4 regions of the Erwinia sp. HDF1-3R genome follow, and region 3 is predicted to be linked to each of the others. Evidence: predicted binding sites of a transcription regulator. Region 3 holds the regulator's gene; each other region holds the start of a gene.
The links. Region 3 encodes LexA, which represses DNA repair genes until DNA is damaged. Its sites were predicted from a motif close to TNCTGTATGTACATACAGNA; they were not measured.
Positions count from the first base shown of each region.

Region 1 (7,977 bases), 1.2 Mb from region 3:
CCAAACATCACGTGCGACATCTGTGCTATTTGCGCGGTCATCGCCTGATTAAGCCGGGGATGGTTATAACCGTGAATCGCAGCCCACCAGGAGGACATGCCGTCCACCAGCGTACGGCCATCGGCCAGCTGAAGCGAGGTGCCCTGGGCACCGACCACCGGGTAGACCGGCAGCGGCTGACTCATTGAGGTATAGGGGTGCCAGATGTGGCTGCGATCGAAGGCGAGGTCTGAAGGGGTCATAAAATTACTTGTAAACCAATTTCAAAAAAATTAGTTTACAAGTATAACCGGGCAACGACCCGACACGACAGTACTTTTTTGGAGCAAGCAATGGCAACTCGCTGGACGGTCTCACAGGCTCAAGCCCTGTTTAATAAGCCTTTTCTCGAACTGATGTTTGAAGCGCAGCAGGTGCATCGTCAGCACTTCGACCCGCGTCAGGTGCAGGTCAGTACACTGCTGTCGATTAAAACCGGGGCCTGCCCGGAGGATTGCAAATATTGCCCGCAGAGCGCGCGGTACAAAACCGGGCTGGAGTCCGAACGGCTGATGGAAGTGGAGGAGGTGCTGAGCTCCGCGCGTAAGGCGAAGGCCGCCGGCTCCGATCGCTTCTGTATGGGGGCCGCCTGGAAAAACCCCAACGACCGCGATATGCCTTACCTTGAGCAGATGGTAAAAGGCGTGAAGGCGATGGGGCTGGAAACCTGTATGACGCTGGGCATGCTGAGCGACGGACAGGCGCAGCGTCTGGCAGAGGCGGGGCTGGATTTCTACAACCATAACCTGGACACCTCCCCGGAGTTTTATGGCAGCGTCATCACCACCCGCAGCTATCAGGAACGTCTGGATACGCTGGGCAAAGTCCGCGATGCCGGAATTAAGGTCTGCTCCGGGGGCATTGTCGGGCTGGGTGAAACCGTCAGCGACCGCGCCGGGCTGCTGGTTCAGCTGGCAAATCTGCCCACGCCGCCGGAAAGCGTACCGATTAATATGCTGGTCAAGGTCAAAGGCACGCCAATGGCGGACAATGATGACGTCGATCCCTTCGATTTTATCCGCACCATTGCCGTCGCCCGCATCATGATGCCAGCCTCGCACGTGCGTCTCTCTGCCGGGCGTGAACAGATGAGCGAGCAGACCCAGGCAATGTGCTTTATGGCCGGCGCAAACTCTATCTTCTACGGCTGTAAATTGCTGACAACCCCCAATCCTGAAGAGGATAAGGATATGCTGCTCTTCCGCAAGCTGGGCCTCAATCCGCAGCACACCACCACCGAGGCGGGCGATAACGAGCAGCAGCAGTCTCTGGCCGGACAGTTGCTGAACGCCGATACCGAGCAGTTCTATAACGCGGCGGTCTGAATGCGTCCTGGATGTGCCTTAAATTCGCGGTGGCCTGTATGAGCCAGACAGGCTGTCGTTTAAATCTGTGGTGGACCCTATGAGCTGGCAGCAACGGATCGATCTCGCCCTCGCCGAACGCCGGGAGAAGGGGCAGTTTCGCCAGCGGCGGATCAACCAGCAGGGCGATGCGCGGACATTACAGATCGACGGGCGTCGCTATCTCAACTTTTCCGCCAATGACTACCTTGGGCTGAGTCACGAGCCGCGCATTATTCGTGCCTGGCAGCAGGGGGCGGAACAGTATGGCGTGGGGGCCGGCGGCTCCGGCCACGTCACCGGCTACAGCGCCCCCTGTGCGGCGCTGGAGACGCAGCTGGCCGCGTGGCTGGGCTTTCCCCGCGCGCTGCTGTTTATCTCTGGCTTTGCCGCTAACCAGGCGGTCATTACGGCGATGATGGCGAAAGGGGATCGGCTTTTCGCCGATAAGCTCAGCCACGCTTCGCTGCTGGAAGCCGCGGTGCTCAGCCCGTCGACGCTGCGCCGCTTCGCGCATAACCAGCCTGACGCACTGAACAGGCTGCTGGCGGGCAACGCAGCGGGGGAAACGCTGGTGGTCACCGAGGGGGTGTTCAGCATGGATGGCGACAGCGCACCGCTGGCACCGATCCATCGGCTGACCCGTCAGTATGGCGGCTGGCTAATGGTGGATGACGCTCACGGCATCGGTACCGTCGGAGAGCAGGGGCGCGGCAGCTGCTGGCAGCAAAATGTCCGTCCCGAGCTGCTGGTAGTGACCTTTGGCAAAGCCTTTGGCGTCAGCGGCGCGGCGGTACTCTGCCAGCAGGACACCGCCGACTACCTGCTGCAATTTGCCCGCCACCTGATTTACAGCACCGCCATGCCGCCCGCGCAGGCCTGTGCGCTGACTGCCGCACTGACCTGCGTTCAGCAGGGAGACGATCGCCGTCAGCGACTGGCGCAGAATATCCATCAGTTTCGCGACGGCGCGCGCGCGCGAGGCCTGACGCTGCTTCCCTCTCTCACCGCTATCCAGCCGCTGGTTGTCGGTGATGAGCATCGCGCGCTGGCGCTGGCAGAGAGGCTGCGTCAGCTTGGCTGCTGGGTGACGGCCATCCGACCGCCCACCGTTCCCCCGGGCACGGCGCGGCTGCGCATTACGCTCAGCGCGGCGCATCAGGCGGAGGATATTGAACAACTGCTGGACCTGCTGCATCAGGCGACTTGTCCGGCGGACGGGTTACCGACTGACGCCGCGCCTCACCCGGCGTGCGGAGGAGGAGCATGACGCACGCTGTCGATAAACAGGCCATCGCCCAGGCCTTTGGTCGCGCCGCAGAGGGTTACAACCAGCATGCTGAACTTCAGCGTCTGAGCGGCGAGGCGCTGGCCGGTTTTGCCACCCGCCAGCGGGATTTGAACGTGCTGGATGCCGGTTGTGGCACCGGCTGGTTCAGCCAGCGCTGGCGCGAGGCGGGAAACCACGTTACCGCGTTCGACCTTTCCGCCCAGATGCTGGAGCGGGCGCGAGCCGGAAAGACCGCCAATGACTACCGCCAGGGCGATATCGAAGCGCTGCCCTTTCACGCAGCAGAATTTGATCTCTGCTGGAGCAACCTTGCGGTGCAGTGGTGCAGTGATTTGCGCCAGGCCCTGGCTGAACTGTGCCGGGTGACCCGCCCGGGAGGACAGGTTCTGTTTTCCACCCTGGAAGCAGGTTCACTCGGCGAAGTTCAGCTCGCCTGGCAGCATCTCAACCTTCCCGCGCCGGTTAACCGGTTTTTATCCACCGGGCAGATTGCCGAAGCGGGAGAGGGGATGGCGCTGACGTTACACCGCCAGACGCTGACGCTGGCCTTCCCCGACGTGCTGAGTGCGCTGCGCTCGCTGAAGGGGATTGGAGCAACGCACCTGCATCAGGGGCGGAATGGCGCCCTGCTGACCCGCCGCCATCTTCATCAGCTCGAACAGGTCTGGCCCCGCGACGCGCGCGGCTGCCTGCTTAGCTACCATCTGATTTATGGAGTAATTAACCGTGACTGAACGTTGGTTTATAACCGGAACGGACACCGAAGTGGGGAAAACCGTCGCCAGCACCGCCCTGCTACAGGCGGCCAGGCAGGCGGGTTTTCGCTGCGTGGGATACAAGCCCGTCGCTTCCGGCAGTGAGATCACGCCACAGGGGCTGCGCAATGAGGATGCCTTAGCCCTGCAAAAGGCGTCCGCCGTGGATCTCCCTTACGACAGCATTAATCCGATGGCGTTTGTGGAGCCTACCGCTCCGCATATCCTCAGCGCGGAGGAGGGCAGGCCTATCGATTTTCAGCAGCTTTCTGCCGGGCTGAAGGCCCTGACGCAGCAGGCGAACTGGGTGCTGACCGAGGGGGCTGGCGGCTGGTTCACCCCGCTCACCGACAGCGCAACCTTCGCCGACTGGGTGCGGGCTGAACAGCTGCCGGTTGTGCTGGTGGTGGGGATTAAGCTGGGCTGTATTAACCATGCGCTGCTGACCGCGCAGGCAATTCTGGCCAGCGGTCTGAGGCTGGCAGGGTGGATAGCAAACGCTGTTCAGCCGCCGGGCAAGCGGCATCAGGAGTATCTGACCACGCTGGCGCAGCGGCTCCCGGCGCCGATGCTGGGCGAAATTCCCTACCTGACCGAGGCGGAGGACTTTGAACAGCTGGGGCAATACGTCAGACTGCCGGTGTGAATAGCGGCGCCAGACAGCGCAACCGGGGCAGGCAGCATGCTGGAGCGGTATAACGCGCCGCTACAGAGCGCTCAAACCGCCAGCCAGGTGTTAACCATATTCTCATCAAGCTGAGCAACGGTGCCGTGCGCCACGTTGCGGCCCTGGTGCAGCAGGAGAAAGTAGTCGGCCACCCGGCGGATAAACGAAATGCGCTGTTCAAGCAGCAGGATGGTCAGGCCGAAGTCATGGTTAAGGCGATGGATAAGATTGCCCATCTCCTCCTCCAGCCAGGAGGACATTCCCTCCATCGGCTCATCCAAAATCAGCAGCCTGGGCTCCAGCACCAGCGCCCTCGCCAGGGCCAGCTGTTGCTGCTGATCGGCACGCAGATCGCCGCTGCGCTGGTGGCGCAGGGACCAGAGCGCCGGAAAGAGATCGTACACCACCGGGGGGATGGCCCGATGCCTATCGGGACCCGCACCGGCAAGCAGCGCGATTTGCAGATTGGCCTCCACGCTTAGCTGTGAAAAGAGCTGACGCCGCTGCGGAACATAGCCTATCCCCAGCGCGGCCCGCTGTTCTACTGGCTGCAGCAGCAGATCCTGCGGCGGCAGGCTCCCCTCCTGCCAGATAATCGAGCCGCTGTTAATGGGCAGATTACCCATAATACAGTTAACCAGAGTGGTTTTGCCCATGCCGGGGCGGCCCAGCACGCCGGTGCAGGTGCCAGGCGGTAATTCGAGATCGACATCCCACAAAATATGGTTTTGTCCGTAAAACTGATTAATTGAACGTAAGCTGAGCATCTGACACTCTCCTTCAGACAGTTATCGATCGCACCTGATTGCATCCGCTCTCCGTCGTCTGTCAAACAGTCTTCAATGCCTTGTATAAGAAACCTGCGGCTCTGAGCTTCGTTCTGGTGTAAGGAGCTCGCCGGGTGGTGACCTGCTTCCCGTAGTGTCTTGCAATTGACAGGCCAGGTTGTTAAGTGCTGCACGCAATCATGATACCGACAGGCATTTTGCTGCGGTTATTGGTAATGTTTATTTAATAATTACCGGTAGTGATTTGGTGCTGCACTGCGGCGGTGCCCCGTGCAGGCTGGTGATGGTGCAGTTGCCTGTCTGAGAAGCAGTGAGAGGGGAAAGGATATAAGTAAATAAGGGGTAACCAGGGCTGGCGGCGGCACCAAAACTATGCTTACTCATCATGCCAATGCTGAAGATTGACAGTGAAAAAAAGCAAAAAAAAATTTTTAGCATCCTTTTTTACCGGCAGCGCAGCTTTATACACAGCAGACGGTTCGGGCGCTCAAATCAGTTATCCACCATTCCTGTGGATAACCATGTGCATGAGCGGCTTAAAACTCACGCCAGGCGAGAGCCAGCGCGGCCTGGGCACGAGTTGCTGTGAAACTCATCTTACGGTGAATGCATAACACTATCAACGACTTGATGAAAATCAAGCAGGATAAAAAAACCGGCCGCGCGCTTCCCGCATTTTGTCAGCCACGCTTGACAAATGTTAAAGTGGCAGACCCTTCTGGGGATAACCTCACTATTCCCTGTTTGATTAAGTATTTAACCGATTATCTATAAGGACTTAACGGCAGGTTCACTTTATCATGCAAAATAACTGTGGATATATCCAGTCTTTTTTGCTGGCAAAATCGCCACGGCAGAGTAAAATTAATCTCCTGTCCGCGAGCATTTATCATCAGGTAGCAATCCAATGAGCAAAGTCTTTAAACTCAACTCCGATTTCCAGCCAGCAGGTGACCAGCCTGAGGCTATTCGCCGTCTTGAAGAGGGGCTGGAGGATGGGCTGGCTCATCAAACCCTGCTGGGGGTGACCGGATCGGGCAAAACCTTCACCGTGGCCAATGTTATTGCCGATCTGAACCGCCCGACCATGGTGCTGGCACCTAACAAAACCCTCGCTGCGCAGCTTTACGGCGAGATGAAGGAGTTTTTCCCCGATAACGCGGTGGAGTATTTCGTCTCTTACTACGACTATTATCAGCCTGAGGCCTATGTGCCCAGCTCCGATACCTTTATTGAAAAAGACGCCTCGGTGAATGAGCACATTGAGCAGATGCGCCTGTCAGCGACCAAAGCGCTGCTGGAACGTCGCGACGTGATTGTGGTGGCGTCGGTGTCGGCCATTTACGGTCTGGGCGATCCCGATCTCTATCTCAAAATGATGCTGCATCTGACGCGGGGTATGGTTATCGACCAGCGCTCGATCCTGCGTCGGCTCTCCGAGTTGCAATATACCCGCAACGATCAGGCTTTCCAGCGCGGGACGTTCAGGGTACGCGGCGAGGTGATCGATATCTTCCCGGCGGAGTCCGATGACTATGCCCTGCGCGTAGAGCTGTTTGACGAAGAGGTGGAACGGCTGTCAATATTTGACCCGCTGACCGGGCAGATCGAATCGGTGATCCCACGCTATACCATCTATCCCAAAACGCACTATGTAACGCCGCGCGAGCGCATTTTGCAGGCGATGGAAGAGATTAAAGTGGAGCTGGTCGACCGTAAACGCGTTCTGCTGGAAAACAATAAGCTGCTGGAAGAGCAGCGCATCACCCAGCGTACCCAGTTCGACCTTGAAATGATGAACGAGCTGGGCTACTGCTCGGGGATCGAAAACTACTCGCGCTATCTCTCCGGGCGCGGTCCGGGCGAAGCGCCCCCGACCCTGTTTGACTACCTGCCTGCCGACGGGCTGCTGGTTATTGACGAATCACACGTCACCATTCCGCAGATCGGGGGGATGTATCGCGGTGACCGGGCGCGTAAAGAGACGCTGGTGGAGTATGGTTTCCGGCTGCCGTCCGCGCTGGATAACCGCCCAATGAAATTCGAAGAGTTTGAGGCGCTGGCACCGCAGACCATCTACGTCTCTGCCACGCCGGGTAATTATGAGCTGGAGAAATCGGGCGGTGAGGTGATCGACCAGGTGGTGCGTCCTACCGGGCTGCTCGATCCCCTGATTGAGGTGCGCCCGGTCGGTACCCAGGTTGACGACCTGCTGTCTGAAATCCGCAAGCGCGCCGTGATCAATGAGCGCGTGCTGGTGACGGTACTGACCAAAAGGATGGCGGAAGACCTAACCGAGTATCTCGAAGAGCACGGCGAGCGCGTTCGCTATCTGCACTCGGACATTGATACCGTGGAGCGCGTGGAAATTATCCGCGATCTGCGGCTGGGCAAGTTTGACGTGCTGGTGGGGATCAACCTGCTGAGGGAAGGGCTGGATATGCCGGAGGTGTCGCTGGTGGCGATACTGGATGCCGACAAAGAGGGCTTCCTGCGCTCCGAGCGTTCGCTGATCCAGACCATCGGCCGTGCCGCGCGAAACCTTAACGGTAAGGCAATTCTGTATGGCGATAAAATTACGCCCTCCATGGCGCGGGCGATTGGTGAAACCGAGCGTCGTCGGGAAAAGCAGGAGCTGCACAATAAGGAGCAGGGCATCGTACCCCAGGGTCTCAACAAGAAAATCGCCGATATTCTTGAGCTGGGGCAGGGCATTAACAAGACCAAAACCCGGGGGCGCGGCGGCAAAACCTCCCATCCTGTTGTTGAGGACGACAGCCCTTACCTGGCAATGACGCCGCAGGCGCTGCAGAAGAAGATCCACGAGCTGGAGTCGGAGATGCAGCAGCATGCGCAGAACCTGGAGTTCGAGGAGGCCGCGCGCGTACGCGATCGGCTACACGAGGCGCGCGAGCTCTTTATTGCGGCTTCCTAGCCGCGCGTTTCCGCTTAAACAATCGACTGAATAGCATGCTCCAGCGCAATGTGGAGCAGCTGTCGGTCGTGCCGGTAGCGGATATCTGCCGCCTCAAGCGGCTCCTGGATAATCAGGCGATCGGTGACGTTGTGGGTATCGGTACCGGGGCCGACGACA
Region 1 covers NZ_CP155071.1:1,655,241-1,663,217, forward strand. The annotation lists gene bioA (adenosylmethionine--8-amino-7-oxononanoate transaminase) at 1-242, opposite strand, end outside; gene bioB (biotin synthase BioB) at 333-1,364, shown strand; gene bioF (8-amino-7-oxononanoate synthase) at 1,444-2,652, shown strand; gene bioC (malonyl-ACP O-methyltransferase BioC) at 2,649-3,407, shown strand; gene bioD (dethiobiotin synthase) at 3,400-4,074, shown strand; gene AAGR22_RS07710 (ATP-binding cassette domain-containing protein) at 4,146-4,862, opposite strand; gene AAGR22_RS07715 (hypothetical protein) at 5,291-5,497, shown strand; gene uvrB (excinuclease ABC subunit UvrB) at 5,791-7,818, shown strand; gene yvcK (uridine diphosphate-N-acetylglucosamine-binding protein YvcK) at 7,833-7,977, opposite strand, start outside.
Region 1: uvrB (excinuclease ABC subunit UvrB) is a predicted target of LexA. The motif match lies at 5,693-5,712, and genes of this name have one in related genera.

Region 2 (7,977 bases), 1.4 Mb from region 3:
CAATAGCCAGCAATCGACGGGCAACGTACAGCGGATCGCCACCGGCGGTGATGATCCTGGCGTACCAGTAAAGCGCCGCATCGGGGGCGGAACCGCGAATCGATTTGTGCAGCGCCGAGATAAGGTCGTAGTAGCGATCGCCCTTGTTATCGAATCTGGCGCTGCGTTCACCACTGACCTCATTCAGAAGCTTTGGCGTCAGTTCACGCTTGCCCTGAGCGTTGACTTCGGCCATATCGGCCATCATCTCCAGCGTATTGAGAGCACGGCGTGCATCGCCGCTCACCAGCGCGGCAATCATGCGCCGCGTTGCCTCCGGCAGTTCAATATTTTCCGCGCCGTAGCCGCGTTCGCTGTCGTTCATCGCCTGCGTCAGCACCGTTTCGATATCCTCATCGGTGAGTGATTTCAGCAGATACACTCTGGCACGGGACAGGAGCGCTGAATTCAGCTCGAACGAGGGGTTTTCGGTGGTGGCGCCGATAAAGGTAATGGTGCCGTCTTCAATATGCGGCAGGAAGGCATCCTGCTGGCTCTTATTGAAGCGATGGACCTCATCAACAAACAGGATCGTACGTCGCCCGGCATTACGGTTCTGCCTGGCCCGTTCAATGGCCTCTCGGATATCTTTGACCCCGGACGTCACCGCAGAGATGCGCTCGACATCGGCCTGACCATAATGGCCAATAATCTCGGCTAACGTCGTCTTACCCGTACCTGGTGGCCCCCACAGGATCATTGAATGCAGATGACCCGCCTCTATGGCGCGGGGAAGCGGCTTATCCGTCGCCAGCAGATGTTGCTGGCCGATATATTCAGCCAGCGTACGTGGCCGCATACGGGCGGCCAGAGGCTGAAATTCATTATGGGAGAAATCCAGAGACAGAGTGCTCACGCTGACCTCACTTACGCTGGTCGTCCAGCGTTACGCCTTTCGGCGGCGTAAAACGGAATTTATCGGCAGCGATTGCGCCATTTTGCTGGCTCTTAAGCGCGTAGCTACTGCGCTGACCGTCCTGCTCCACCGCGCTGAACTGATTGATTGTACCGTTGGTGGAGACGTTGATGGTGAACTGTTTCAGATTGCCATCAGCAGATTTTGGCGTCAGCTCAAAGTTGTCACCCAGCTGCTTAATATTGTACTGCTTCCAGTCACTGCCCTGGTTACGCGCAATCAGCATAAAGGGCGTATTGCTGGTGGCATCTTTCAGCCAGGATGCACTCACCTGCTCCACGAACGGATTGTAAAACCACAGGGTTTTACCGTCAGAAATCAGGGTGCTTTCGTCCGGTGCCGTCATATGCCAGTTAAACAGATCTGGCCGCTTGACCCACAGTTCACCTTCGCCGTCCTGCACCGACTGGCCGCTGCCATCGGTCACTTTTTGGGTGAAACTGGCGTGAAAGCTTTTGACCTTATCCAGACGCTGCTGCAGGTCAGAAGAAGCATCGGCGAATACGCTGGCCGATGCAAAAGCAGCCATCACACAGCAGGAAATCATCAGTTTTTTCATTACGGCATCCTTATTAAAACTTTTTTATCCCATAAGCGGGGAAGCATTCGTGGATAACTGTAGCCAGGGCCGGAGGATTACAACAGGAGATTATTCTGGTCGCTGGCAATAATAGTGTTATGGGGGCGTCTGCAGGAAACTCAACGGGCCAGGTTTTCCTGGCCCGTCTGTAGCGGCAAAAAGGTTAAAAACGACGACTACATTTCATGAGGCGGCGGGGAGAGCACCTCGCGGTTGCCGTTATGGCCCGGAGAAGAAACAATGCCCTGTGCCTCCATCTGTTCAATGATCCGTGCAGCACGGTTATAGCCAATGCGGAACTGACGCTGGACGCCTGAAATAGAGGCCCGGCGTTTTTCAACCACGAACAGCACCGCCTGATCGAACAGCGGATCCAGCTCCTCCTCACCGTCCAGACCCAGACCACCACTTTCACTCTCCTCACCGGCGGTAATGCTTTCAATGTACTGAGGACGACCGCGCGCCTTCCAGTCCTGCACCACCGCATGCACTTCCTGATCGCGGACGAAAGCGCCGTGAACGCGCACCGGCATTGATGAGTTCGGCGGCATATAGAGCATATCCCCCATACCCAGCAGGGATTCCGCGCCCGCCTGATCGAGGATCGTGCGCGAATCAATCTTACTGGAGACGGTAAAGGCGATACGGGTCGGAATGTTAGCTTTAATCAGGCCGGTAATCACATCAACCGACGGACGCTGCGTGGCAAGGACCAGATGAATACCTGCCGCACGGGCTTTCTGGGCGAGACGGGCAATCAGTTCTTCAACTTTCTTACCCACCGCCATCATCAGATCGGCAAATTCATCGACCAGCACGACGATGTAGGGCAGTTTTTCCAGCACCGGCGGCGTCATATCCATGCTGTCTCCCGGCTTCCAGAACGGATCGGGAATCGGTCGGCCCATCGCTTCTGCCTGCTCGATTTTCTCGTTATACCCGGCCAAGTTACGTACGCCCAGCGCTGACATGAGCTTATAGCGGCGTTCCATCTCGCCAACGCTCCAGCGCAGCGCATTAGCCGCATCCTTCATATCGGTAACCACTTCGGTCAGCAGATGAGGAATACCTTCATAGACCGACAGCTCCAGCATTTTCGGATCGATCATAATAAAGCGCACTTCTTCCGGCGTGGCCTTATACAGCATGCTGATGATCATGGCGTTAACGCCAACCGATTTACCCGATCCGGTGGTACCCGCGACCAGCAGGTGCGGCATTTTTGCCAGATCGGCGACCACCGGCTGGCCGGCGATATCTTTACCGAGCACCACCGCCAGCGGCGAAGGGTTATCGCGGAACTTAGCGCACTCCAGCACCTCACGCATGTAAACCGTCTGACGATGCTTGTTAGGAAGCTCCAGGCCGACATAAGGTTTACCCGGTATCACCTCAACCACGCGTACCGCAACGGCAGAGAGCGAGCGCGCCAGGTCACGGGAGAGGTTAGAGATACGCGCCGCTTTAACGCCCGGCGCCAGATCCAGTTCGAAACGGGTAATGACCGGGCCTGGAGAGATACCCACCACTTCTGCCTTGACGCGATAGTCGGCAAGACGTGCCTCAACCAGCCGTGCCGTTTGCTCGAGAGCGAACATATCAACCGGCTCTGCCTCAACGGGCGGAGCCGAAAGCAGATCCAGCGTCGGCAGCGGCGTGGTAGGTTTCTCCAGCGGCTGTTCATGGCGAACCAAAAATGGATGGAACAGGCTGTCAGGCGCTTTCGCCACGGGCTCCGGCCGTGGCGCAGCAGGTTCAGCCTGTGGGGCAGCAGGTTCAGCCTGTGGGGCAGCAGGTTCAGCCTGTGGGGCAGAGGTCTGCCACGAGGGAACCGTGGCCGCTGGCTGTGGCGCAGCGGGTTCAGCCTGTGGGGCAGAGGTCTGCCACGAGGGAACCGAGGTTTGCTGAGCGGGCTGCTGACTGTGCTGCTGCCACTGGGGCTGTTCCGCCGGCTGTTCCTGCTCTGACTCCGGCATGGCTGAGAGCGTGAACAGGGGCTCGCGTGGGCCATCATCCACCAGATCGTCAAGCGGAGAGAAATCAAAGGCACCAGCAGTATTCAGCGTAGCGGTCGACTGCGGATGTTCCGCAGCCTCACCGTAACGCTGCTGTTGCTGCTCACTGAACTGACGTGCCAGCGCGGCCTGCTGCTGTGACTCCTCATCCTCCCCGGTCAACTCTTCGCCATAGCGAACCTGCTGCTGCGCCATAAAGGCTTCGCGCAGGTGCGCTTCTTCCTGCATCGCCTCTTCACTCTGAGGCGCGGCAAACGGTGAGTCGGACCCATCCTGCTGCTGTCGCAGCTCCTCTTCTCTCGCTTTCTCCTCGGCAATACGCTGAGAAGGCAGTTTGATGCCATAGGAAGCCAGTTCACGCCGCGTGGGCAGCTTAACCGGGTTTGGCCGGGGCAGCGAGGGTCCGATCCCCTGCTTCACCTGCGGATTGCGACCCTCGCTGGTGGCACTAAAGCCGGGCATAAATGCTGCCGCCGAGGCTGCCGTTGTAGCCAGCGGCGCAGCATTATTCGCCGCCGGGCCAGCAGCGATATCAGCAGGCTGGACGGCAGGTGAGGCCGTGAACTCAAAGGGTGAAGAAGAGGAAGCCTCACGCCAGTTACCCATCTGCGGCCCATCGTCTTCATCCATTACCGGTCTTGAAGGTGCTGGGGTATCGGCCGGGACCTCGAAGCGATAAAGTTCTGGATCAGGTTCTGCCTGTGCAGCAGAGGCGGGGCCAGTGTCGTATACGGACGCGCCCTCTCTTACAGGCGCAAAGGTCGCGGCACCTGTAGACCCAGCAACAGCTACTGCACCGGTTGCTACTGCGGCGGTCGAAGCCAGCTGCGCATTGTTATCATTTCGCACGGATGTCTGACGGGCAGCAGAAGCCAGCAGCGCGTCGTCGTCATTATGCCCGGACGGCTGACGGGCAGCAGAAGCCAGCAGCACGTCGTCATCATTATGACCAGATGTCTGACGTGCAGCGAAAGCCAGCAGCACGTCGTCGTCATTATGACCGGATGGCTGGCGGGCAGCGGGAGCCAGCAGCACGTCGTCATGTCGATCGGCTGGTGGGTGGGCAGCGACAGATGACGCTTCCTCCGCGTCTTCGTCGTCGTAGTCGTCTTCATGCCAGCGGCGATCGTCACGAGAACGATTGCTGGCGAAGGTCAGCACGCCCATCACCGCGCCGCCAATTTTCTCGGCGATAGTGAGCCATGACCATCCGGTATAGAGCGTTAACCCAGCGGCCCAGATGCAGAGCAGCGTTAGTGTGCCGGTAGCGCCGTTGAACCAGGGCGCCATTGCATTGACAATCAGGCTGCCAATGACCCCACCGGAGGCAAAGTACCAGATATCATCCGCGTTAAGGGCTGCCAGGCCGCAGGTCGTGATTACCAGCGCCAGCACGCCAATCAAGCGCAGGCCGACCGCAAAATAGTCAATATAGTCCTGAGAGTGGCGCTGACTAAAGGTTATCCAGCACAGGCCCAGTATCACCGGCGGGATGGCGTAGGCCATTACGCCGAAAATAAAGAACAGCGTATCCGCAAGCCATGCGCCAATACCGCCGCCCAGGTTATGAATAGGTTCATGCCAGGCAGTCTGTGACCAGCTGGGATCGGAGGGATTGAAGCTCACCAGCGCAACCATCAGGTAGATGGCGAAAAGAGCGACAATAATCAGCAACGCTTCCAGCAGGCGACGCCCGCTGCTCAGAGGTTGCAGGGAAACTTCTTTATCTTCTGTGTATTCCTGGCTCAAGAGTTCTCTCCAGGTGCCCGTAAACTATGAAGGAAAAAACGCCGGGCAAGCCCGACGCTGAACCTGTATGAATTCACAGGAGTGTACCCAAATCCGACAGAATTTGCACCTGCCCTGTGTTACCGCGTCTTAATGACCAGGCGGTTACTTTGTTTCACTTCTTCCATCACCACGTAGGTCCGCGTATCGTTCACGCCCGGCAGGCGTAGCAGGGTTTCACCCAGCAATTTACGGTAGGCTGACATGTCGGGCACACGCGTTTTCAACAGATAGTCGAAATCGCCGGAAACAAGATGACACTCTTGAGTTTCCTCAAGTTTTTGCACGGCGGCGTTAAATTGTTCGAATACGTCAGGCGCGCCACGATTCAGAGTAATCTCAACAAATACCAGTAGCGAGGCATCGAGGTAGTGAGGATTGAGCTGAGCGGTGTAGCCCAGAATAAATCCCTGCCTTTCCAGACGACGAACACGCTCAAGGCATGGCGTCGGCGATAGCCCCACGCGTTTAGACAACTCGACGTTTGAAATTCGGCCATCTTTCTGCAGTTCATTTAAAATGTTGCGGTCGATTCTGTCGAGGTCTTTACCCGGTCGTTTTTTATTGTCTACCATTATTATTGTCTCTCTTAATGCCTTCCCTTTACCCGCCATACCCTGAACAATGCCGCTGTTACAGGGTTGTTTAAGTGAAGTCTGGCGCCTGTTGCGATTTTAAAACGCCCATCCGTATGACGCATGCTGTCTGTCCACACCATGCGTCATGACCAATGACAGACTGAGTTTATCCGGTAACGGCTAAAACACGGGATAAACCCGGTTCCGTCGGCCAGGATACCCTCTGCTTCCATTACTGTTTTCGCAAAAGACCAGCCGATTGTCAAAGTAAAACAACTAAAATCAGTACAACATGCCAAACGCGTGACTGCATGACTGTTTTTAAATGAATATTCCTGTATTTCTGCACCACAAAATGGCCTTCACTGCCCCATTTTGGGGCAGTCCTCCCGATAATGGCGCAGCCTGAATGGTTAAACCTTTTACATCTATTGCTAACAAAATTGCAGAACGCTTTTTTTGCTGCGCTAAATTCCCTACAATCAAAAAAAGTATGCCAGTTAAAAAAAGAGGGGCTCATGAGCACGGCCAAACACAGTAAATTACTTATCCTGGGTTCCGGCCCGGCAGGCTACACCGCAGCGGTGTATGCTGCGCGAGCGAACCTGAACCCGGTATTAATTACCGGTTTAGAAAAAGGCGGTCAGCTGACCACCACCACTGAAGTGGAAAACTGGCCCGGCGATCCCCACGATCTGACCGGCCCGCTGCTGATGGAGCGCATGCAGGAACATGCCGAAAAATTTAATACGGAGATTATTTTCGATCATATTCATACCGTCGACCTGCAAAACCGTCCCTTCCGTCTGACCGGCGACAGCGGTGAATACACGGCTGACGCGCTGATTATCGCCACCGGCGCTTCCGCCCGCTATCTGGGCCTGCCGTCAGAAGACGCGTTCAAAGGACGCGGCGTGTCAGCCTGTGCAACCTGTGATGGTTTCTTCTACCGTAACCAGAAAGTTGCGGTTATTGGCGGCGGTAATACAGCGGTTGAGGAAGCACTCTACCTGGCGAATATCGCCGCTGAAGTTCATCTGATTCATCGACGTGACAGCTTTCGCGCAGAGAAGATCCTGATCGATCGTCTGATGGAGAAAGTCCGCACCGGCAATATCGTTTTGCATACGCACCGCACGCTGGATGAGGTGTTGGGCGATCAGATGGGCGTTAGCTCGCTGCGCCTGCGCGCCACGGATGACGTTGAAAAAACGGAGGAGTTACAGGTCGCCGGACTGTTTGTTGCCATCGGTCACAGCCCAAACACCGCCATATTTAACGGCCAGCTCGAACTGGAAAATGGTTATCTGAAAGTCCAGTCTGGTCTGCAGGGTAATGCGACCCAGACCAGCATTCCAGGCGTATTCGCTGCGGGCGACGTGATGGATCATATCTATCGTCAGGCGATCACCTCCGCCGGAACCGGCTGCATGGCCGCGCTGGATGCGGAACGCTATCTCGACGGATTGGTTAAAAACTCTCAGTAAGTTGTTAAAACACTGCTTCAATTTTCCGGAAGGCGACCTTTGCAGGTCGCCTTTTCTTTTTGTGCACGGTAAAATCCCAGGAAATTTCCCCCGTTTATTATCGGGATATGGAGTGCAGCTCTGCCCTCCTCCCGTCGCACCGGCAGGTCATGAACAAAACAAGGCAACAATATCTATTACGCTGGCTAAGAAGTCAGAGCGCACAGGGTAAAGGCTGGCTGCGCCTTTCCATGCTGTTGGGCATGCTGAGCGCCGTACTGGTGGTCGGGCAGGCATGGCTGCTGGCTACGCTGCTTCAGGCCCTGATCGTGACGGGCCAGCCACGCGACACGCTGATCAGCCCCTTTATGCTGTTGTTGGTCTGCTTCTTTCTGCGCGCCCTGCTGGCCTGGGGGCGTGAAAAAGTTGGCTTCGAGTATGGCAAAGCCATTCGACAACGCCTTCGTCGTACCATTCTGGACAGGCTGCATCAGCTCGGCCCGGCCTGTATTCAGGGAAAACCCGCGGGCAGTTGGGCGACGTTGCTGCTGGAACAAATCGAGGATATGCAGGATTATTACGCCCGCTATCAGCC
Region 2 covers NZ_CP155071.1:1,820,354-1,828,330, reverse strand. The annotation lists gene AAGR22_RS08415 (replication-associated recombination protein A) at 1-895, opposite strand, end outside; gene lolA (outer membrane lipoprotein chaperone LolA) at 903-1,514, opposite strand; gene AAGR22_RS08405 (DNA translocase FtsK 4TM domain-containing protein) at 1,712-5,299, opposite strand; gene lrp (leucine-responsive transcriptional regulator Lrp) at 5,419-5,913, opposite strand; gene trxB (thioredoxin-disulfide reductase) at 6,435-7,403, shown strand; gene cydD (cysteine/glutathione ABC transporter permease/ATP-binding protein CydD) at 7,553-7,977, shown strand, end outside.
Region 2: AAGR22_RS08405 (DNA translocase FtsK 4TM domain-containing protein) is a predicted target of LexA. The motif match lies at 5,361-5,380, and genes of this name have one in related genera.

Region 3 (7,977 bases):
GCCGCAATCATTAACACCGCGCGTTGAGTGTGTCGCCTCAGGAAGTGATGGGGGGCAGGCGTGGCGGGATGCATAACGTGATGGCAGGAACGCACAGCACGTGCGCCCTGCCGCCACCGTTAGAAAGTGAAGTTTAGCTGAGCAACGGCACCCCAGGTATGGTCGTCGCCTTTCATACCCGCCAGATCCAGATGGACGCGGTTATAGGGAGAGATGCCAAAACCGGCGGTGACCACGTTTGTATCGTTGGATTTCATATCGGCACGGTAGCCGGCACGCAGCTGCAACCAGCTCAGCAGACGGTACTCGGCACCGACACCCGCATACTGGCTCTCATCCTGCGATTTAAATCGCTTAGTGGGCGTCGCGTCAACATCCAGAGCGGTGGTCAGACGATCGATATGGTAAGAGATCCCCGGCGTCACGATGGGGCGGATCTGATAGGTATCCTTATAGCCGTTAACCTCTTTCGTCTCCAGATCGCGCGAAATCAGGTTCTGCGCGCTCAGGCCCAGCGTCCAGTTTTCGCCCAGATCGGTCGCGGCACCGGCATCAATGTTAAAGCCGGTATCAGAGTTTTTATAACGCCCTTTAGTAAAGTCGGACTTGTTGTAGTTATAAACCGAGGCGCTGTAGTTATACAGGTAGGTTCTCTGCAACTTCGGCGTCACGCCGAACGACACCGGATGCCCGGCGATACTGAATTCATGAGCAACGGCGATGCCGTAGTCATAGACAATAGCCCCGCGCCCCAGTCCTGCTGATGTCAGTTTACTCTGGTCGCCCGGCAGCGGAAAAATCGTGCCATCGGCCACGCCCTGCAGGTAATCAATATCGCTCTGGCTGACGGCAGCAGTAATGTGTGCCGTGCCGTAGGCTTTGGTCACAAAGGCAAACGGTAGCTGTTCATTCGGGATGGTGACGGCAAAGGCGGCGCCTGCGGTGCCGGAGGCTTCATTGCCCTTTATGTGACGCAGCTGGCTGGCAAGATCGCCCGCGGCACTCTGGATTTTCGGGTAGTCGGCAAAGTTGAAGGCGCCACTGCTGGCAATATCCTTATAACGATCGACGCTGTCGGTCAGGTCATCGACTTTATCAATCAGCTTATTTTTGTCCGTTACCTGTAATCCGGCAGCGGGCAGAATGATACTGACGTCATCATCGGGCTGAGCTTTTGTCATCAGCGCCGGGTTAGCCAGCACCGCCGTGCCGTAGGTGGAAGAGGCGACGCCCGTTCCCCCCATTGCATCATTACGCGCATCATAATAATTACCGGCAGCAAGAGCGCTCAGAGGAGCAAGGAACAATACGGGGAAAACCGCAGGCCGGGACAGCCTGTTCAACTTACCGATCAATTTAATCATTTTACCGTAGACCCATCCAGAAAAGGAAAAAGCGCTTAACGTAAGCGAGAAGAGTGCGACTGCCTGCATAATGGACACAGAGGCAGCTATTCATTGCCGTGAAGTAAATAACAATGCGTGGGCTTATCAGCTCATTGCCGATTTATTTATCTGTTATCACACTAATCGTTTAGCCCGGTATCTCAATCCTTTACGCTTAAAATGCCGCTATTCCTTATCTCAAGGTAGTCAGTAACGTTTGTGGCTGCAAATTACATAAACGATGTTTTATAGACCTTTTACGTCATATCCCCAAATGCTCTGACAGATTAAGAGTGCTTAATGATAGCCACTTTAGTCAAATACCAATCATTTCTGGAATTTTTTCAGCGGCTTACCCTTGACGGTTAATCAACAAAAGAGGGGCGCGAGGAGATTCGGCGTTTTGTGGCGGGCGTGATAACATAACAATTCGATCTGGCGTGAGGGGGAAGAAAAATGACCATTAGCAGTGCTGAAAAAATCCTGTCACAGGCGGAATCACTTTGTCAGCAGCGTAATGTAAGACTGACGCCTCAGCGTCTGGAAGTGTTGCGGCTAATGAGCGGACAGCACGGGGCCATTAGCGCCTACGATTTGCTTGATCTGCTGCGCACCACGGAACCTCAGGCTAAGCCCCCTACCGTCTATCGCGCGCTGGATTTTCTGCTGGAACAGGGATTTGTTCATCGCGTTGAGTCGACCAACAGCTACGTTGTCTGCCATCATTTTGAGCAACCCTCCCACACCTCTGCCATGCTGATCTGCGATCGCTGCGGGTCTGTCGCCGAGAAGCACGCGGAAGGGGTGGAAAATATCCTGAATACGCTGGCCCTTAACTCAGGCTTTACCCTGTCCCATAGCATCATCGAAACGCATGGATTATGTCGGGACTGTAGCGAGGTTGAGGCCTGTACCCATCAGGACAATTGCCACCACGATCACACCCAGACTGCCGGTAAAAAGCGCGGACGCTAACCGGAATGAGAGAAACGCTCCCAAAAATATAATCAGGCCAGTGACGAGGTACAGATTGCAGGTCGCTGCTCAGGTGAGGTGTTGGTAAAGGTTCAAAAGGGATTGCGGAGTTTAAGCGGCACAGTCCATGTGCCTGGGTAGGAGTATCTTCCTGAAACGCTTTAATGCTGTCAGAGAAAAGAACTTACTTATCAGAAGCGGTGATTATTGTGGCTTTCCCAGTCGCTGACTTCTTTCTCAGCCTGGTCTTTTGCGTAGCCATAGCGCTCCTGAATTTTACCGACCAGCTGATCGCGTTTACCTTCTACGACGGTCATGTCGTCATCGGTCAGCTTGCCCCATTTTTCTTTCACTTTACCCTTCAACTGTTTCCAGTTACCGCCGGCTTCATCTTTATTCATCTTGTGTCTCCTGACTTTGAGTGTAAAGAGCGTTAGGTGTAATAGATTTAGTACAATCGTCTAAGCATAACGCCTGGCAGCAATATAAAACGCTGCTCAACTGCTTAACCTAACGATAATTGTAGTAGAAGATGAGGGGATTGCACGGAACGACACGATAATAAGCGGCAGATTAAGACTATTCCTGACCCGGCAGGTAAAAAACTCTTTTTTATCAAAGATTAACCAGGAAATGCAAGATACATGTCACTGACCCGGAGGCAAAAACCACGTTCCGTTGCGCTGGTGCCGCCGCCATATCGCGCCCAGCGTTAGCCCTCTTAACAGCAGAAAAACCGTCATCGCCAGCCACAGACCGTGATTCCCCAGCACCGGAACGCTAATCAGGGTCAGGCCATAACCCAGCGCCGCCAGTGCCATGCTGTTACGCATCTCTGCGGCGCGGGTTGCACCGATAAACATGCCATCCAGCAGGTAACACCAGACGCCGCATACCGGCAGAAGGACCTGCCAAATCAGGTAGCGATCCGCCTGGTGCTGTAAAGCAGGGATCGAGGTAAGCAATGCGACAATATAAGGCCCGGCAAAGGCATAGAGCAGTGAGAAAAACAGCGCGACCCATCCCGCCTGACGGCATGCAGCGTGCCATACCAGCAGCAGCCTCTGCCTGTCGCGCGCGCCAAAGGCCTCGCCCGAGCAGGCTTCAACGGCATAAGCAAACCCATCCAGCGCGTAAGCCGTAAAGGTCAGGAACATCAGCAGTACGGCATTGACCGCGACGATGTCGCCCCCCAGCCGTGCGCCCAGTACTGTTAACGAAAGGAAGCAGAGTTGAAGCAGCAGAGAACGCAGCATGATATCCCGGCTAAGCCTGAACAAACGTCCAGGCCCGCCCCGCCATGCGCTTTTTAGCAGCGCCGTCGGAATGCCACGCATCTTCATTACGCGCCAGACGAGCAGCAACCCGACGGCCAGCGAACAGTATTCCGCGATAACCGTAGCCGTAGCCGCCCCCTGGACACCCCACTTCAGCCCGATCACCAGCCAGAGATCGAGCAAAATATTCACCAGATTGCCCACAACCAGCAGGATGACGGGCGCGCGGGCATACTGAACGCCAAGCAGCCACCCCAGCAGCACGAGGTTCGCCAGCGTGGCAGGCGCGCTGAGCCAGCGGATATGCATAAACAGTGATGCCTGGTACTGCACGTCAGGATCGCCGCCGACCAGCGTCAGCGCCAGATGCGTAAGAGGGGATTGCAACGCGATAAAAGCCAGTCCGGCCGCCAGCGCAATGCAGAGAGGCTGCATAAGCGCGCGTGCAAGCTCGGCGTTGTCGCCGGCACCGAAAGCCTGAGCGGTCAGTCCGGTGGTGCTCATACGCAGAAAAAGCAGCAGCATAAACAGGAAGCTGGTGATGGTGGTGCCGATCGCGACGCCCGCAAGATAGACAGGCTTATCGAGGTGGCCAATGACAGCGGTATCGACCAGCCCCAGCAGCGGCACGGTAATATTTGAGAGGATCATCGGCAGCGCAAGCCGCCAGAGGCTTTTGTCAGCAGCGTTTAAAAATCGCATCGGTATCCACTGCGCGACGGGTGTCTGCGCAAGTCACTGTCATACACATCGTCTGCTGAGTGGTAGCCAACGATAAACTGACGCGCTGGCGAGGCGGCGCGTCAGTTAACAGTCAGTTAGAACGGATAAAACGGTTATCAAACCCAGTTACCGTTACGGATCACACCCACGGCAAGACCTTCAATCGACAGGGTCTGCTGGCGAAGATCGACGACGATCGGCTCGAAATCGCTGTTTTCAGGCAGAAGATGGACCGTATTGCCCTGCTTTTTCAGCCGTTTGACGGTAACTTCATCATCAATACGTGCAACCACAACCTGGCCGTTACGCACTTCCTGGGTTTTGTGAACCGCCAGAAGATCGCCATCCATAATGCCAATATCTTTCATCGACATGCCGCTCACGCGCAGCAGGAAGTCGGCGCTGGGTTTAAACAAACCTGGGTCAACCTTGTAGTGGCCTTCGATATGTTCCTGGGCCAGCAGCGGCTCACCGGCGGCGACGCGGCCAATCAGCGGCAGGCCTTCTTCGTCTTCCATCATCAGTCGAATGCCGCGCGAGGCACCGGACACAATCTCAATTACGCCTTTACGTGCCAGTGCCTTGAGATGTTCTTCCGCCGCATTTGGCGAGCGGAAGCCAAGCTGAGCGGCAATTTCTGCCCGCGTTGGCGGCATGCCGGTCTGGTTAATATGGGCGCGTATCAGGTCATAAACCTGTTGCTGTCTTACCGTTAGTGCTTTCATCCCGCCCCCTGGTTGTTTATACAGTCGACTGTGAGTATATACAGGTATTTGCGCGTTGAAAACCTAAAGATGGACAAAAAACAGCAGTTTGTCTGATTCTGGAACGTCTATCGCATATGTGGCACTAACAACATCAGCCAGGTGGTCATCGCCATAAGAATAGTCAGCAGCACTGCCGCTGAACCCATATCCTTTGCGCGGCCTGCCAGCGGGTGCCGCTCACTGCCGATGCGGTCCACTATCGCTTCTATGGCGCTGTTAAGCAGTTCAACCACGACTACCAGCACCACCGAACCGATCAGCAGCACCCGGGTTATCGGCGTCACGTCCAGCCAGCAGGCCAGCACGATGGCGACAAGCGCCACAATGGCTTCCTGACGAAAAGCCGCCTCGTTCTGCCATGCCGCACGCAGTCCCTGCCACGAATAACCTGCGGCCTTGATAATTCTGGTCAATCCGGTGACGTTATTTGTCATAATGAGGGAACCCTTTGAACTGTTTAACGTCAATGTCTGAGTGGCGCACATTTTGCAACACCACAGATCTCACTGGCGCTTTCTGGTATGCTTGCCGCGCTTTGCTAACAAGAGGCTTCATGTTGTCTATGTCAGGTTGGCGTAATTTATATTATAACCTATTGAATTTACCGGTTAAATTCTTACTAAAGAGTAAGGCGATCCCCGCCGAGCCGGTCGCTGAACTGGGGCTTGATACGTCGCGCCCTATTATGTATGTGCTGCCTTACGATTCAAAGGCCGATCTGCTCGCGCTACGTGAACAGTGTCGCAAACAGGATCTCCCCGATCCCTTAGATCCGCTGGAAATCGATGGGACAGTGCTGCCCCGCCATGTCTTTATTCATGACGGTCCGCGCGTATTCCCCTATTTTGTGCCGAATATTGAATCGGTGAAGCTGTTTCACGAATATCTGGATCTGCACCGCAGCAACCCGCTGCTGGACGTGCAGATGGTCCCGGTATCGGTGATGTTTGGCCGCGCCCCTGGCCGTGAGGTTCAGGGCGAGAGTCAGCCCCATCTTCGCGTGCTTAACGGCATTCAAAAGTTCTTCGCCGTACTGTGGCTGGGCCGTGACAGCTTCGTGCGCTTTTCGCCGATGCTCTCTCTGCGGCGCATGGCAACGGAGCACGGCACCGATAAAACCATTGCTCAGAAGCTGGCTCGCGTGGCGCGCATGCATTTCGCCCGCCAGCGCCTGGCCGCCGTTGGGCCGCGCCTGCCCGTTCGCCAGGACCTGTTCAACAGGCTTCTGCAGTCCAGGGCGATTGCTAAAGCAGTAGAGGACGAAGCGCGCAGCAAAAAAATCCCCTTTGAAAAGGCTCAGCAGAATGCCGTTGAGCTGATGGAGGAGATTGCCGCCGACTTCTCTTATGAAGCGATACGCCTGACCGACCGCATTATGGGCTGGACGTGGAGCAAGCTTTATCAGGGTATTAACGTTAACGGCGGCGAGCGCGTACGCCAGCTGGCACAGGATGGACACGAGATAGTCTATGTTCCCTGCCATCGCAGCCATATGGACTATCTGCTGCTCTCCTACGTGCTCTATCATCAGGGGCTGGTACCGCCGCACATTGCTGCCGGGATCAATCTGAACTTCTGGCCTGCCGGGCCGATATTCCGCCGCCTGGGCGCGTTCTTTATCCGCCGTACCTTTAAGGGCAACAAACTCTACTCCACGGTATTCCGCGAGTATCTGGGCGAGCTGTTCACCCGCGGCTACTCGGTCGAGTATTTCGTTGAGGGCGGACGTTCGCGTACTGGTCGCCTTCTTGATCCGAAAACCGGCACGCTGTCGATGACCATTCAGGCCATGCTGCGCGGCGGCAACCGTCCAATAACGCTGGTGCCGATCTATATCGGCTATGAACACGTTATGGAGGTGGGCACCTATGCGAAGGAACTGCGTGGCGCGACCAAAGAGAAAGAGGGCTTTTTACAGATGGTGCGCGGGTTACGCAAGCTGCGCAACCTGGGCCAGGGTTACGTCAACTTTGGCGAGCCGCTGCCGCTGGTCACTTATCTGAATCAGCGCGTCCCGGAATGGCGCGACGCCATCGATCCTATCGAAGCGCAGCGTCCCGCCTGGCTCACTCCCGCGGTTAACGACATCGCCTCGCAGGTGATGATGCGTATAAACAACGCCGGAGCGGCTAACGCCATGAACCTCTGCGTCACCGCCCTGCTGGCCTCGCGCCAGCGCTCGATGACGCGTGAACAGCTGATTGCACAGCTCGAGTGCTACGTACAGCTACTGCGCAACGTGCCCTACTCACCCGATGCCACGGTGCCGGATATGACCCCGGAAGCGCTGCTTGATCATGCGCTGGGCATGAACAAGTTTGAAATCGAGCAGGATAATATTGGCGAGATCATCATTCTGCCGCGCGAGCAGGCGGTGCTGATGACCTATTACCGCAACAATATTCACCATATGCTGGTCATGCCGTCGCTTATCGCCGTCCTGGTCATGCAGCATCGCGAGCTTACCCGAGCCGAACTGCTGCGCCAGATAAGCGTTATCTATCCGATGCTTAAAAGCGAGCTGTTCCTGCACTGGAATAAGGAAGATCTGCCGACGGTGCTTAATGGACTGGTCAGCGAAATGGCCCGCCAGGGCCTGCTCACCGCTGATGAAGAGAGTCTGCGCCTCAGCCCGGCCCGCTTCCGCACCCTGCAGCTGCTGGCGGCGGGCGTTCGCGAAACGCTACAGCGCTACGCCATCACCTTCTCCATCCTCAGCGCCAACCCGTCAATCAACCGGGGTACGCTGGAGAAAGAGAGCCGGACCATGGCTCAGCGCCTGTCTGTACTGCACGGCATTAACGCGCCGGAGTTTTTTGATAAGGCGGTCTTCTCCACGCTGGTGCTGAC
Region 3 covers NZ_CP155071.1:423,210-431,186, reverse strand. The annotation lists gene AAGR22_RS01895 (conjugal transfer protein TraF) at 120-1,364, opposite strand; gene zur (zinc uptake transcriptional repressor Zur) at 1,842-2,360, shown strand; gene AAGR22_RS01885 (CsbD family protein) at 2,552-2,761, opposite strand; gene dinF (MATE family efflux transporter DinF) at 3,008-4,339, opposite strand; gene lexA (transcriptional repressor LexA) at 4,477-5,085, opposite strand; gene AAGR22_RS01870 (diacylglycerol kinase) at 5,193-5,561, opposite strand; gene plsB (glycerol-3-phosphate 1-O-acyltransferase PlsB) at 5,690-7,977, shown strand, end outside.

Region 4 (7,977 bases), 1.3 Mb from region 3:
CCTGGGCGAGCTGACCAACGGCGAGACGCTGGTAAAAGCCAATGGCCTGATGGAGTCATCGACCATTGCCGCTATTCTGCTGGGTTCCATTGCCGGAGGCGTACTGGCGGACTGGCACCTGATTGCGGCGCTGCTGGCCTGCGTGGTGGCTTATGGACTGGCCGTGGCGGCCAACGTCATGATCCCCAAACTGGCGGTGGCGCGTCCGGGCCAGCCGTGGCATCCGGGTAAAATGTCTGCCTCCTTTTTCAGCGCCTGCCGGGCGCTGTGGCGCGACGGCGAAACCCGCTTCTCGCTGGTGGGCACCAGCCTGTTCTGGGGCGCGGGCGTTACGCTGCGCTTTCTGTTAGTGCTGTGGGTACCTGTGGCACTGGGCATCACCGACAATAAAACGCCTACGCTGCTGAACGCCATGGTGGCAATCGGGATTGTGTTTGGTGCCGCGGCGGCGGCAAAGCTGGTCACGCTGAAGACGGTAGGGCGCTGCATGCCGGCGGGCGTACTGATCGGCGTGGCGGTGGTGTTTTTCTCACTGCAGCATGCAGAGGTGGGAGCCTACCTGCTGCTGATCCTGATAGGCGTGCTGGGTGGGTTCTTTGTCGTGCCGCTTAACGCGCTGCTGCAAATGCGCGGCAAGGCCAGCGTGGGCGCAGGCAATGCGATTGCGGTGCAGAATCTCGGTGAAAACAGCGCCATGCTGCTTATGCTGGCGCTCTATACGCTGGCGATAAAGCTGGGTGCGCCGCCGGTTGCCACCGGCGTAGGTTTCGGTGCGCTGTTTGCTCTGTCGATGGCGGTGCTGTGGGGCTGGCATCTGGCGCAAAAAAAGGCCAGCACGCCTGACCTGTAATCTTATCGGGTGACGCGCCTGCGTCACCCGTCTCGCTTTGCCACCCGGGCCGGCTTACGGCGCCGGGTAGGTGTAACGACGGTGAATCGCTTCCAGCCCCTCTAATACTTCTTCATCCAGCGTCAGCGCATAGCTGTCAATATTGATCTGTAGCTGCTCCAGCGTGGTCGCGCCCAGCAGGGTACTGGCCACGAACGGCTGCTGGCGGACAAAAGCCAGCGCCATTTTAGCGGGATCCAGGCCATGTTTATTAGCCAGCGCGACATATTCTGCAATCGCCAGCTCTGCCTGCTCGCCACTGTAGCGCGTAAAACGGCTGAACAGGGTATTACGCGCGCCCGCGGGTTTCGCACCGTTGAGGTATTTTCCACTCAGCGTACCAAAGGCCAGGCTCGAGTAAGCCAGCAGCTCTACCCCTTCGTGCTGGCTGATTTCCGCCAGGCCCAGTTCAAAGCTGCGGTTTAGCAGGCTGTAGGGGTTCTGGATGCTGACAATGCGCGGCAGCTCGTGCTTTTCAGCCAGCTGCAAATAGCGCATCACGCCCCAGGGCGTTTCATTCGAGACGCCGATATAGCGAATTTTGCCTGCGCGGACCTGCTCATTGAGGGCTTCAAGCGTCTCAAGCAGCGTCACGGGCGCCGTATTATCACTGTATTCATAGTTCAGCTTGCCAAAGAAATTGGTCTGGCGCTGGGGCCAGTGCAGCTGATAAAGATCGAGATAATCGGTGTTGAGACGTTTGAGGCTGGCATCCAGCGCTTCGCGGATATTCTTACGATCCAGCGCCTGCTGTGGTCGGATAGAGGCATCGGCACCGCGAACCGGGCCGGCCACCTTGGAAGCCAGTACGATCCTGTCGCGGTTACCGCGCGCCTTCAGCCAGCTGCCAATATATTTTTCGGTTAATCCCTGAGTTTCAGGGCGCGGCGGCACCGGATACATCTCGGCGGTATCAATCAGGTTAATACCGGACTGTACGGCTAAATCGAGCTGCGCGTGCGCATCGGCTTCGCTATTTTGCTCACCAAACGTCATGGTGCCCAGCCCCAGAGAACTGACTTCCAGACTGCTGTGGGGGATACGGTGATAGTGCATTTGCCGGCTTCCTTTTTCATTATTAAAAGCTGAACCTGAACATCGCGCTGCGGATGCTGACACAACGCTGCGCGTTACGATCCGGCACCTGACTATAACCGTCGCGCGCAGCAGGGGGAAGGGGGGATTAGTCGGGAAATGTTTCTCGCGCCACCGGCGAAGGAATACAGGTGGCGGTAATAAACTTATCGCTCAACGATGGAGGAAACGTCGTCACCGTTGATTTGTAATTCGTGGCCGGATCGATCGGTATATTTCACCAGTCCGGTCTCTTTATCAATCTCAGGCTTACCCTGGGTCATAATCATCTTGCCATCCCTGGTTGCCATCACGTAATCGCTGCTGCACCCGCTAACCAGCAAGGCCAGCATCAGCGCCGCCGCGCCAAACATATATTTCATTCTCCGCTCCCGTAAGCCTGTGACTGGAGCAGTAGTAATAGCGCATAAAACGGTAAAAGGTAACCGTATCACTCTGAAAATGCGTAATGAGCACGGGCCGCCATTGACTTTTTGGCTAAAATCTCCGTGGCAGCCCGGCCTAACCCGTTGAATTCAGACTGTGCGCCGGTTAGCGCGCAGCAGGTTGAGGCACTCCACGACCATCGAGAAAAACATCGCGAAATAGATATAGCCTTTTGGCACATGCAGCTCAACGCTTTCGAGGATCAGGGTGAAGCCCACTAAAATAAGGAAGGCCAGCGCCAGGATTTTAATCGAAGGATACCGCTCAACAAATTCACCAATAGATTTCGCAGCAAACATCATCACGCCCACCGCAATAACCACCGCCGCCATCATTATAATCAGGTGATCCGACAATCCTACCGCCGTGATGACCGAGTCCAGGCTGAAAATAATATCCAGCAGCACGATCTGTACGATGGCACCCATAAAAGAGTTAACCTGGGTTTCATGCGTTTCGTCACTGCCTTGAATGGTGTCGTAGATCTCTTTACCGGATTTCCACAGCAAAAAGAGTCCACCCGAGAAGAGGATCAGATCGCGTGCGGAAAAAGGGTGTTCCACCAGGGTAAATAGCGGCGTCGTCAGGCGCGTAATCCAGGCGATGGAGGCGAGCAGGGCAAGGCGCATTAGCATTGCGCCCGCTAAACCGGTGCGGCGCGCGGCATTTTGTTGGTTTTTCGGAAGCTTAGCCACAACCAGGGTGAGGAAAATAATATTATCAATGCCGAGGACGATCTCCAGAATCGTCAGCGTACCCAGTGCCAGCCAGGCGTTCGGGTCTGCAATCCATTCAAACATACAGGCGTCTTATCCTAAACGAAAGTTAAACGAGGAGTATACGCATCAGTACGCTAAGCTAAAGCAAAAAATGGCGGGCCAGCAGAGAAGCCGTGAAGTTTTTCTTCAGATAAAAACCACGAGGCAGAGTCGCAATCGGTTGACCGTTTTCACCAATGCCTTCGGTAAGCGCCTTACTGTTGGCGGCCTTAGGGCGGATCTGCAATACCTCGCCGTGCCGGGCGGTAATCCGTTCAACCTGACCCAGTACAATCATATCCATCAGCTCTTCCCAGTCTCGCCGGAGCTGAGCTTCTTCTTCCCGGTCCGGGCTCCACAGCAGCGGTGCACCAACCCGGCGCTGCGCCAGCGGTATGGCGCGCTCGCCTTCGACCGGCACCCACAGCACTCTCGCCAGCTTATGACGCACATGGCTGGTTTGCCACACCACGCCGCTATTGCCGGTAAGGGGAGCGACACAAACAAACGTGGTCTCCAGCGGACGGCCCCGCGCATCAATGGGGATCGTTTTTAGCTCTACGCCAATCTCCGGAAAATCCTGCTGGGGTTTACTGCCCGCGCTGGCGCCCAGATAGATTTCCAGCAGCATCCCCACCCAGCCCTTATCTTTTTTCAAATTCTGCGGTATGGGAAGGCCGGCCCTTTGCGCCAGTTCACCCAGCGTATAGCCCGCCAGACTGCTGGCGCGCTCGAGGAGCAGGTCTTCATTTTCCGGCGGGGGCAGGGGGATGAAATCAGGGGACATGAATAACTCCCGGTTATTGTTCAAAAAAACAGCACTCTTTTCTGCCGCAGTAAAAGTTTGTTCCCGGGCTGCGGAAAACAATAATAATAGCATGATAAACCATGCTTTTTTATCTTTGCAAAAGGGGGGAACCTCAGCACGGCAGGATCTTATGCCCCGGTTGTCGGCCACAATGAACAGGATCTCACCCCCTGTTATCCACAGAAAAATGGGATAACTCATGATTTACCTTAACACTGTTTCGATTTACAGCCTTGACGGCGGCACTTTTGCCATATTTCAGTCAATTTATGCCTGGGATACCAGCATAACCTGTGGATAAAAACTCCAGTGCTCGATCTTTCACCAGCTAAGGATCTTTCTAAGCTGTGCGCAGTTTGATCCTCCCCGAAATCACCGTGACATGCAGATAAATCCTATGCACGATAAGGGGTTAATGTCATTTCAGCGAGACGACTGTAAAGGGCTTCAGAAAGTTTTCCCCAAACGGTAAATGAGTTCTGCACAAAGATATCCACAGAAAAGGTGAATAAGATCGGTCAAAATTGACGATTTCTGTTTATAACTTTGTTGAGCGGTCTGAGTTATCCCTTATCAGGCCGCTATTCAGGGTGTAAAGCAGTGGTTTACCGCCTGTAAGGAGTATGAAACAATCAGAACATCCGAGTTTTAGTTTGAGGTAGTCCAGTGATCGATGATGATGGCTACCGCCCGAATGTTGGTATCGTAATTTGTAACAGACAGGGACAGGTGCTGTGGGCCAGGCGTTATGGTCAGCACTCCTGGCAGTTCCCGCAGGGGGGGATCAACCCTGGCGAGACGGCGGAACAGGCCATGTACCGCGAACTCTTCGAGGAAGTTGGCCTTCATCGTAAGGATGTTCGTATTCTTGCCTCAACCCGAAACTGGTTACGATACAAATTGCCAAAACGTTTGGTGCGTTGGGACACAAAGCCGGTGTGTATCGGCCAGAAACAGAAATGGTTTCTACTGCAGCTTATGTGCAATGACGCGGACATCAACATGCAGACCAGCAGCACGCCGGAGTTCGACGGCTGGCGGTGGGTCAGCTTCTGGTATCCGGTTCGCCAGGTTGTCTCTTTTAAACGCGACGTCTACCGCCGGGTGATGAAGGAGTTTTCCGGCGTGGTCATGCCGTTACAGGAGATCCCCGTACAGCGAAATGCGCTCTATCGACGGAAGAGAGGTTAGGCCACCCGGATTATGCTCACACAGCTACGCGAAATAGTTGAAAAAGTTGCGGGCGCCCCACGGCTTACCGAGGCGCTCGATATTCTGGTCAACGAAATCTCTCTGGCGATGGATATCGAGGTCTGTTCGGTTTATCTTGCCGATCATGACCGCCGCTGCTATTACCTGATGGCTACCCGCGGGCTGAAAAAACCGCGTGGTCGTACGGTTGCGCTGGCCTTTGACGAAGGGATCGTCGGGCTGGTAGGACGGCTGGCCGAGCCGATTAACCTGGCAGATGCGCAGAGCCACCCCAGCTTTAAATATGTTCCTTCCGTAAAAGAAGAGCGCTTTCGCTCGTTTCTTGGCGTCCCCATCATCAGCCGTCGCCAGCTGCTCGGCGTGCTGGTGGTCCAGCAGCGTGAGCACCGACAGTTTGACGAGAGCGAAGAGTCGTTTCTGGTCACGCTCGCCACGCAGATGGCGGCGATTCTTTCGCAGTCGCAGCTTAACGCGCTGTTTGGGCAATACCGACAAACCCGCATAAAAGCGCTGGCCGCATCACCCGGCGTCGCCGTGGCCGAAGGGTGGGTGGACAGTACGCAGCCCTCGCTGGATAACATCTTTGCCGCCTCTACGCTGGATGCGCAACGCGAACGTGAGCGGCTGTCGCTGGCGATGGATGAGGCTTCAGCTGAATTCCGTCGCTACAGTAAACGCTTCACGGCGGGGGTGCACAAAGAGAGCGCGGCGATCTTTGATCTTTACTCACACCTGCTGAGCGATGCCCGCCTGAAAAAGGATCTCTTTGCTGAGATCGACGCTGGATCGGTGGCTGAATGGGCGGTCAAAAAGGTCATCGAAAAATTCGCTGCCCAGTTTGCCAGCCTGCAGGATAGCTATCTGCGCGAACGCGCGGGCGATCTGCGCGTGCTGGGGCAGCGGCTGGTCTTTCACCTTGATGATACCATTCAGGGCACCAATACCTGGCCTGAGCGCTTTGTGCTGGTGGCTGATGAGCTGACCGCGACCACGCTGGCCGAGCTGCCGCACGACAGGCTGTCTGGCGTAGTGGTCAGGGATGGCGCATCCAATTCCCACGCGGCCATTATGGTCCGCGCCATGGGCATCCCAACGGTGATGGGCGCTGATATCCAGCCTGAACTGCTGAATGGCAGGCTGCTGATCGTCGATGGCTATCGCGGCGAGCTGCTGGTGGATCCGGAACCGGTACTGGTGCAGGAATACCAGCGGCTTATCAGTGAAGAGAACGAGCTGAGCAAGCTGGCGGAAGACGTGGTTGAGCGGCCGGCCCTGCTAAAAAGTGGCGAACGGGTGAAGGTGATGCTTAATGCGGGCCTGAGTGCCGAGCATGAAAAGTCGCTTGGCAGCTGGGTGGATGGCGTCGGGCTGTACCGCACTGAAATTCCCTTTATGCTGCAAAACGGCTTCCCCTCGGAAGAGGAGCAGGTGGCACAGTACCAGGGCATGCTACAGCTGTTTCTGAGTAAGCCGGTAACGCTGCGCACCCTGGATATCGGAGCCGATAAGCAGCTCCCTTATATGCCGATCAGCGAAGAGAACCCCTGCCTGGGCTGGCGGGGGATCCGCCTGACGCTGGATCAGCCGGAAATTTTCCTCGTGCAGGTCCGGGCAATGCTGCGGGCCAACGTCGCCAGCGATAACCTCAGTATTCTGCTGCCGATGATCACCAGCATTGATGAAATCGACGAGGCCAGGCGACTGATCGACCGCGCCGCGCGTGAGGTGGAAGAGATGCTGGGATACGCTATCCCGGTGCCGCGTATTGGCGTGATGATTGAGGTTCCCTCAATGATCTTTATGATCGGGCATCTGGCGCAGCGCGTTGATTTTGTCTCGGTGGGGACCAACGATCTCACGCAGTATCTGCTGGCGGTCGATCGTAACAACACGCGGGTAGCCAGCCTGTATGACAGCCTGCACCCAGCGGTTTTACGGGCCTTACAGACTATCGCGACGGAGTGCGAACGGGCGGGGCTCGAGCTCTGCCTGTGTGGTGAAATGGCGGGCGACCCGATGAGCGTCACGCTGCTGGTGGGGCTGGGCTATCATCACCTCAGCATGAACGGCCGCAACGTGGCGCGGGTGAAATATCTGCTGAATCATATCGACCTGGAGCAGGCCCGCAGGCTGGCCGGGCAAAGCCTGAAGGCCACGACGACGGCTGATGTCCGTCACCTTGTCTCCGCTTTTATGGAGCGAGGCGGCCTTGGCGGCCTGATCCGTGGCGGTCGTTAGGGCGCTGTCCACCGGCAGCAGTAAAGCAGCGTAAACCCGTTGTGGTAAGGCGGGTACGAGCTGGCTCGCAGAAGTCTGCCTAAAAGTCCCGGCGACGTGCTTTGAGGCCAGCGGCTTACAAAGTTTACAGTTCCCACAAACCGCAATAATCACGGCTGTGCTATGATGCGCGCCTTAAAGCGCTGCGCGCACTGGTTGATTAATTCCGTCGCCTGCTGGTCAGGACAGACATTAACAATGGTGAAAGATGACTAACGGCTATCTGGCTTTCCCTCAATTTGATCCGGTAATTTTCTCTATCGGCCCGATTTCGCTGCACTGGTATGGTTTGATGTACCTGGTGGGCTTTATTTTTGCGATGTGGCTGGCGGTTCGCCGCGCGAACAAGCCCGGCAGCGGCTGGAAAAAAGAGGAAGTTGAAAACCTGCTCTATGCGGGTTTTCTCGGCGTATTCCTCGGCGGTCGCATCGGCTACGTTCTGTTCTACAACCTGCCGCTGTTCCTTGATAATCCGCTCTATCTGTTCAAAGTCTGGGACGGCGGCATGTCGT
Region 4 covers NZ_CP155071.1:3,947,143-3,955,119, reverse strand. The annotation lists gene lplT (lysophospholipid transporter LplT) at 1-850, shown strand, start outside; gene AAGR22_RS17950 (NADP(H)-dependent aldo-keto reductase) at 905-1,945, opposite strand; gene AAGR22_RS17945 (YgdI/YgdR family lipoprotein) at 2,131-2,346, opposite strand; gene AAGR22_RS17940 (TerC family protein) at 2,500-3,210, opposite strand; gene mutH (DNA mismatch repair endonuclease MutH) at 3,269-3,955, opposite strand; gene rppH (RNA pyrophosphohydrolase) at 4,643-5,167, shown strand; gene ptsP (phosphoenolpyruvate--protein phosphotransferase) at 5,180-7,426, shown strand; gene lgt (prolipoprotein diacylglyceryl transferase) at 7,674-7,977, shown strand, end outside.
Region 4: mutH (DNA mismatch repair endonuclease MutH) is a predicted target of LexA. The motif match lies at 4,190-4,209, and genes of this name have one in related genera.